DNA from 2 places in the Streptomyces sp. UG1 genome. Region 2 is predicted to be linked to the other one. Evidence: riboswitches for the same ligand, from Rfam matches in the RefSeq annotation. Region 2 holds a riboswitch; the other holds the start of a gene.
What was found. A riboswitch is a leader RNA that binds a small molecule or an ion and turns the genes downstream of it on or off. The one in region 2 is predicted to bind glycine.
Positions count from the first base shown of each region.

Region 1 (3,404 bases), on a different contig from region 2:
GTGGTGCCGCTCGCGCTCACCTTTAACCGCCCCTTCGCGAAGTCCGTTTTCGCAACAAGCTTAAGCGCTGAGAGCTCGGGACCCGATGTGGTCTGCGGGCCGCACGTCGTGGGACGTCACAAGTCCCGCTGGTAGAAGGGGCGCACGTGCTGCCGCATCCAGTCGATCACCGGATCCTGGGCCACATCCAGCAGGACCAGGTTGACCGGCCACTGGACCGGGGCGCGCCCCAGGGCCCGGGCGAGGGCGTCCATGGGGGCCGCTCGCACATCGCCCTCCCAGTGGGAGAGTTCCACGCCTATGAACATCACCGGGGTGGCCGTCTCGATCGCCGCGAGGCAGCGGCGTGCCGTCGCCACCACGCCGGTCCCGGCGAACTCGGCCGACGCCGCCGCGAGGAAGTCGACCGGCTCCTCCTGCCAGTCGGGCTGGTAGAGCTTGACGCGGCCGCCGGAGGTGAGGCCGTCCAGTGGCGTACGGCCCACCCGGCACAGCTCGGCGACCGCCGCAGGCGGCAGGGGGGCGCCGACCACACCGTCCGGGTTCAGGGCGATGCCCACCTGCGGGGGCAGGCCGCGGGCGAACTCCACGGCCGGGGCGACGGTGTACGACATGTGGGAGCCGACGACCTGGCGGAACTGTTCCTCGGAGCTGAACACCGGGACGTACCCCTGGCCCTCGATCTCGAGTGTCGGCAGGTCCAGCGGGCCGCTGTGCGGGCCGCCGCCGCCCGGCAGGGGCACCCAGACGAAGCTGCGGCCCAGGACCTCGAGGATCCGGCCGCCTCCCTCGGGGAAGCTGAGGGAGGCCGAGAGCACTTCCTCCAGTTCGTTGCCGGGCCAACCGCCGTGCGGATGGAGGTGTGCCTGTGCCGGAAAGTCCATCTGTCTGACCGCCTGCTGTGAACCACGTCTGTGGCTCAGAAGGCTATCCGGTGTCCGATCGGTCCAGGACTACGGTCGCCGCACAGCACCGCAGCATCGCAGTGCGCTCCATCAGCACCGCGCAGGTCGGTCACCCGCACCTCGGCCGCTCAGCCCGTGAAGCCGATCCGGCGCAGGGCGTTCGCCGCCTCCCGGTCCAGCAGGACCGCGGAGTCGCAGCCCCGGGGCAGGCGGCCCTTCTCGACCGAACGCAGCAGGTGGCCGGCGGCCCTGCGGTGGCGCAGGAAGGCGTAGCGCGAGACTCCCCGGCCGCGCTCGCGCTGGCCCTCCAGGGCCGTGTCCGGGGTCACGTCGAGCAGCAGCAGATGCAGCGTGCCGCCGCGGCGGCGGGCCTCGCGGGCCAGCCAGCCGCGCACCCAGGCCTGCGTACCGCAGTCGTGCACGACGACGCCCTCGCCGGAGCGCAGCGCGCGGCGCAGCCCGGCGTAGTGCGCGAGGCGGACCAGGGGACGGTAGATGGCGTAGGGCAGGAGGCCGGAGAAACGGGCGTCCCAGCGGTCCCGGGTGTCCTGGGAGTCGATGCGGATGCCCTTCACCGCCCGCCGCATCAGCGTGGACTTGCCGCTGCCGGGCAGGCCGGTGATCACGACGAGGTCCTCGGGGGCGAAGAGCAGCGCGTGCGGGCTGTGGCCGGAGCGCTCGCGCAGATCGCGGACCACGGGCGCGGGGCACTGGGCGCGTGCTTCGACACCGGGTGCCGCGGACTGCTTGGGCAGCGCGATGCCCGAGGTCGTGGCGTACGCCGTGGTGCGGTTCACCGTCATCGTCCTCCTCCGGGGGGGTCGAGACTCCCCATCCCCACTGAACGTAAAGAGAAGGTAATAGAGGATCTCTCGTCTTTTCGTTCGCTTCCTGCCACAAGCCGGTTACAGACATGCCCTGCCGCGGGGCGGCTCAGGCATGCAATGATGTCCGCGCCAACTGCATACCGGCCGTTTGAATCCGCGCGGGAGAGTTCCCGGCACCGCAGTGCTGGGACGCCGAAGGAGCAAGTTCCTCCCTTGAATCTCTCAGGCCCCGTTACCGCGCGGGCGAGGCACATCTGAAAAGCGGGTCACTGTGTACGCAGTGGCTCCACCCAAGGTGCAAGCCGTGATCGTCCCGGTGGCGGTCGTGGCGAACCTCTCAGGTTCCGATGACAGATGGGGAGGAATGACCTCGCCCGTCCCGTTCAGCCCTGGGAGACGACCGACCGATGAGCAGTACAGAAGAACTCCGTCACACCGCGCTCGATGCCCTGCATCGCTCGCTCGGCGCGACGATGACCGACTTCGCCGGCTGGGACATGCCCCTGCGCTACGGCTCCGAGCGCGACGAGCACAACGCCGTGCGCACCAGGGCCGGGCTCTTCGATCTCTCCCACATGGGCGAGATCACCGTCACCGGCCCGCAGGCCGCGGCCCTGCTGAACTTCGCCCTGGTCGGCAACATCGCCTCCGTCGGCGTCGGCCGCGCCCGCTACACCATGATCTGCCAGGCCGACGGCGGCATCCTGGACGACCTGATCGTCTACCGGCTGGCCGGGACCGAGTACCTGGTCGTGGCCAACGCCTCCAACGCCCAGGTGGTGCTGGACGCGCTGGTGGAGCGTGCCGCCGGCTTCGACGCCGAGGTGCGTGACGACCGGGACGCGTACGCGCTGCTCGCCGTCCAGGGCCCCGAGTCCGCCGGCATCCTGAAGTCCCTCACCGACGCCGATCTCGACGGCCTGAAGTACTACGCCGGCCTGCCCGGCACCGTCGCCGGCGTCCCCGCCCTCATCGCCCGCACGGGCTACACCGGCGAGGACGGCTTCGAGCTGTTCGTGAAGCCGGAGCACGCCGTGGAGCTGTGGCAGGCGCTGACCAAGGCGGGCGAGGGCGCCGGCCTGGTCCCCTGCGGGCTGTCCTGCCGGGACACGCTGCGGCTGGAAGCGGGCATGCCGCTGTACGGCCACGAGCTGTCGACCTCCCTCACCCCCTTCGACGCCGGGCTCGGCCGGGTGGTGAAGTTCGACAAGGAGGGCGACTTCGTCGGGCGCGAGGCGCTGGCCGCGGCTGCCGAACGCGCCGACCGGAACCCGCCGCGCGTCCTGGTCGGCCTGATCGCCGAGGGCCGTCGCGTCCCGCGCGCCGGGTACCCGGTCGTCGCCGGCGGCGAGGTCATCGGCGAGGTCACCTCCGGGGCGCCCTCGCCCACCCTGGGCAAGCCGATCGCCATGGCGTACGTCGACGCGGCGCACTCGGCGCCGGGCACGGCGGGCGTCGGTGTGGACATCCGCGGCAGCCACGAGCCGTACGAGGTCGTGGCGCTGCCGTTCTACAAGCGGCAGAAGTAGCGCCAGAAGAAGAGACTGACAGCGGTGCGTGCGTGACCCCGCGCACATTCCCGCCGATCAGACACGTGCCGATCACACACGTGCCGGTCACACATGCATCGATGCATATCGAGCAGTCCCCCTTTCCCACCACTCCCGCGCGT
Region 1 is NZ_JBNGGG010000004.1:989-4,392, reverse strand. Features, by position in the region: gene ACP4J3_RS05405 (enhanced serine sensitivity protein SseB C-terminal domain-containing protein) at 1-20, opposite strand, end outside; gene ACP4J3_RS05400 (enhanced serine sensitivity protein SseB) at 117-884, opposite strand; gene ACP4J3_RS05395 (AAA family ATPase) at 1,034-1,708, opposite strand; glycine riboswitch at 1,882-1,980, shown strand; glycine riboswitch at 1,981-2,096, shown strand; gene gcvT (glycine cleavage system aminomethyltransferase GcvT) at 2,140-3,261, shown strand.
Region 1: another riboswitch for glycine. It lies ahead of gcvT (glycine cleavage system aminomethyltransferase GcvT); the one in region 2 lies ahead of gcvP (aminomethyl-transferring glycine dehydrogenase).

Region 2 (3,404 bases):
TGAAGGTGCGGCGGTACGACTTCTCGACGCTGACCCGGTCCGAGACGTTGCGGGGGCCTACGGATGATCCGGCTGTGGTGCGGGAGGCTGCCGCGCGGCTGCTGGAATCCGTGGATACGACGGGTGGTGTGCGGTTGTTGGGGGTCGGGGTGAGTGGGCTGGCCGACTACACCCAGGAGGATCTGTTCGCGCAGGCTGCCGGGGAGCGGGAGGGTGGGGAGGGGCTGGAGGAGCAGGGAGAGCAACCGGTGGGGGGAGGTGATGTTCAGCCGGTGGTTGCTGTGCGGGGGGTCGAGGGGGCTGGTGAGCGGCGGCGGTGGCTTGCGGGTCACGATGTGCGGCATGCCGAGTACGGGCATGGGTGGGTGCAGGGGAGTGGGCTGGGGCGGGTGACTGTGCGGTTTGAGACGCCTGGGTCGGAGCCGGGGCGGGTGCGGACGTTTCGGGTTGATGATCCGGGGTTGGAGAGGGCGGAGCCGTTGCCGTTGGTGGCGGGGAGAGGGGGAGCCGGGCCTGGTGGGGTGATTGGGACTGGTGGGGCTTTGGGGGAGAGGAAGGGGGCAGGGAGCGGCTGAGCGGTTGGGTGTGACTTGACCGGCGTATGGGGTGCCGGGGGGCGCTTGCCCGCGCTGGCGGGGTGCCGCTGCGCCCACCCGTGCCGCCCCAGCGGCACGACTGCCCGCAGCTATGTGGTGTAGCCGCCGGGTCGCTCTCGTGTCGCCGCAGCGGTATGACTGCCCGCAGCTATGTGGTGTAGCCGCCGGGTCGTTCTCGTGTCGCCGCAGCGGTATGACTGCCCGCAGCTATGTGGTGTAGCCGCCGGGTCGTTCTCGTGTCGCAGCAGCGGTATGACTGCCCGCAGCTATGTGGTGTAGCCGCCGGGTCGCTCTCGTGTCGCAGCAGCGGTACGACTGCCCGCGGCTATGTGGAGCAGGTTATGGGTGGGTGTGCGGTTTTCTTGGGGCGTTGTCGTCCGGGGAGTCCGTGGAGGCCAGGGTGCCGAAGTCTCGGTCGGGGGGTGGGGGCGGGGAGGTTACGTCCAGGCCGTAGTGGTGGTAGAGCTGTAGTTCCTGTTCGGGGGAGAGGTGGCGGCCTACGCCGAAGTCGGGGGCGTCCTTGATCAGGGTGCGGTCGAAGGGGACGTGGAGGGTGCCCTCCACCAGTTCGCTGGGCTCCAGGGGGACGAAGGCGTCGCGGGAGAACAGGCCGGTGCGTATCGCCGCCCATTCCGGCACTCCGGTCGCGTCGTCGAGGTAGACCTCGTCGATGGTGCCGATCTTGGTGCCGTTGCGGTCGAAGGCCTTGCGGCCGATCAGGTTGCGCGGATCGATGTCGGTCTGCACGGGCCCTCCACTTGGTCGCAACTCATCCGTTAGCACTACGAAAAGGCAGATTGGTGAGAGCGGCCACTCGAAGGTCCGTGCGTCGGCCTCGCTGGTAGGCTTTCTAGCGGCTGCTGACCCCGTGCGGGAGAGTCCTCCGGACACCACCGGAGGCGCCGAAGGAGCAAATCCTCCCCGGAATCTCTCAGGCCCACGTACCGCACGGTCGAGGTCACTCTGGAAAGCAGGGCGGGTGTCGACGGCTTCCGCTCTCACCGACGGTGAAAGCCGGAGGCCCTCGGGCGATCCGGTGAAGCTCTCAGGTTGAGATGACAGAGGGGGAGGCCGTCCGGGTACCCGCGCCGTGGTGCCCCTCGAAGGTCGCGTCAGACCAGGAGGCCTCCGCAATGACCGCCCATCGCATTCCGCTCTCCGAGCTCGAACAGGGGATTCCCTTCGAGCAGCGTCACATCGGTCCTGATCACGAGGCTCGGGCCAAGATGCTCGCCCAGGTCGGGTACGGCTCCCTCGACGAGCTCACGGCCGCCGCGGTGCCCGATGTGATCAAGAACGCCGACTCTCTCGATCTGCCGGGGGCGCGTACCGAGGCCGAGGTGCTCGCCGAGCTGCGGTCGCTCGCCGACCGCAACCAGGTGCTGGACTCGATGATCGGGCTCGGGTACTACGGGACCTTCACGCCCCCGGTCATCCTGCGGAATGTCATGGAGAACCCGGCCTGGTACACCGCTTACACGCCGTACCAGCCAGAGATCTCGCAGGGGCGGCTCGAGGCGCTGCTCAACTTCCAGACCATGGTCGCCGACCTCACAGGGCTGCCGACCTCCGGTGCCTCGCTGCTGGATGAGGGGACCGCCGCGGCGGAGGCCATGGCGCTGTCCCGGCGGATGGGCCGGAACAAGAAGGGGCTGTTCCTGGTCGACGCGGATGTGCTGCCGCAGACCATCGCCGTGATCGAGACGCGGGCCGAGCCCGCGGGGGTCGAGGTGGTCGTCGCCGACCTCAGTGGTGGGATTCCGGCCGACGTCGCCTCCCGTGAGATCAACGGCGTGCTCCTGCAGTACCCGGGTGCCTCCGGTGTCGTACGCGATATCAAGGCCGTCATCGACCAGGCCCACGAGCTCGGCGCCCTCGTCACCGTCGCCGCCGATCTGCTCGCGCTCACGCTGCTGAAGTCGCCCGGTGAGCTCGGGGCGGACATCGCGGTCGGTACGACGCAGCGGTTCGGTGTGCCCATGGGCTTCGGTGGGCCGCACGCCGGCTACATGGCCGTACAGGAGAAGTTCGCGCGCAGCCTGCCCGGGCGGCTCGTGGGCGTGTCCGTGGACGCCGACGGGAACAAGGCGTACCGCCTGGCCCTGCAGACGCGGGAGCAGCACATCCGGCGGGAGAAGGCGACCAGCAACATCTGTACCGCTCAGGTGCTGCTCGCCGTGATGGCCGGGATGTACGCCGTGTACCACGGGCCCGAGGGGCTCCGGAGCATCGCCCGGCGGACCCATCGGTACGCGTCGATCCTCGCCGCGGGGCTCACCGCGGGTGGGGTCGAGGTCGTGCACGGTTCCTACTTCGACACGCTCACCGTGCGCGTCCCCTCGAAGGCCGCCGAGATCGTCGCCGCCGCCCGGCAGAACGGCGTCAACCTGCGCCTCGTCGATGCCGACCACGTGTCCGTCGCCTGCGACGAGACCACCGCGCGGGCCCAGCTCGGGGCCGTATGGACGGCGTTCGGCGTCGAGGGGGACATCGAGGCGCTGGACGCGGCGACCGAGGACGCCGTTCCGGGCGAGCTGCTGCGCACCGACGACTACCTCACGCACCCCGTCTTCCACCAGCACCGCTCCGAGACCGCGATGCTGCGCTACCTGCGCAGGCTCGCCGACCGCGACTACGCGCTCGACCGCGGCATGATCCCGCTGGGCTCCTGCACCATGAAGCTGAACGCGACCACCGAGATGGAGCCGGTCACCTGGCCGGAGTTCGGGCAGCTTCACCCCTTCGTGCCCGCCGAGCAGGCGCAGGGCTATCTGACGCTCATCCGTGAGCTGGAGGAACGTCTCGCCG
Region 2 is NZ_JBNGGG010000057.1:51,230-54,633, reverse strand. Features, by position in the region: gene ACP4J3_RS44665 (DNA polymerase IV) at 1-575, shown strand, start outside; gene ACP4J3_RS44660 (PRC-barrel domain-containing protein) at 936-1,343, opposite strand; glycine riboswitch at 1,458-1,553, shown strand; gene gcvP (aminomethyl-transferring glycine dehydrogenase) at 1,730-3,404, shown strand, end outside.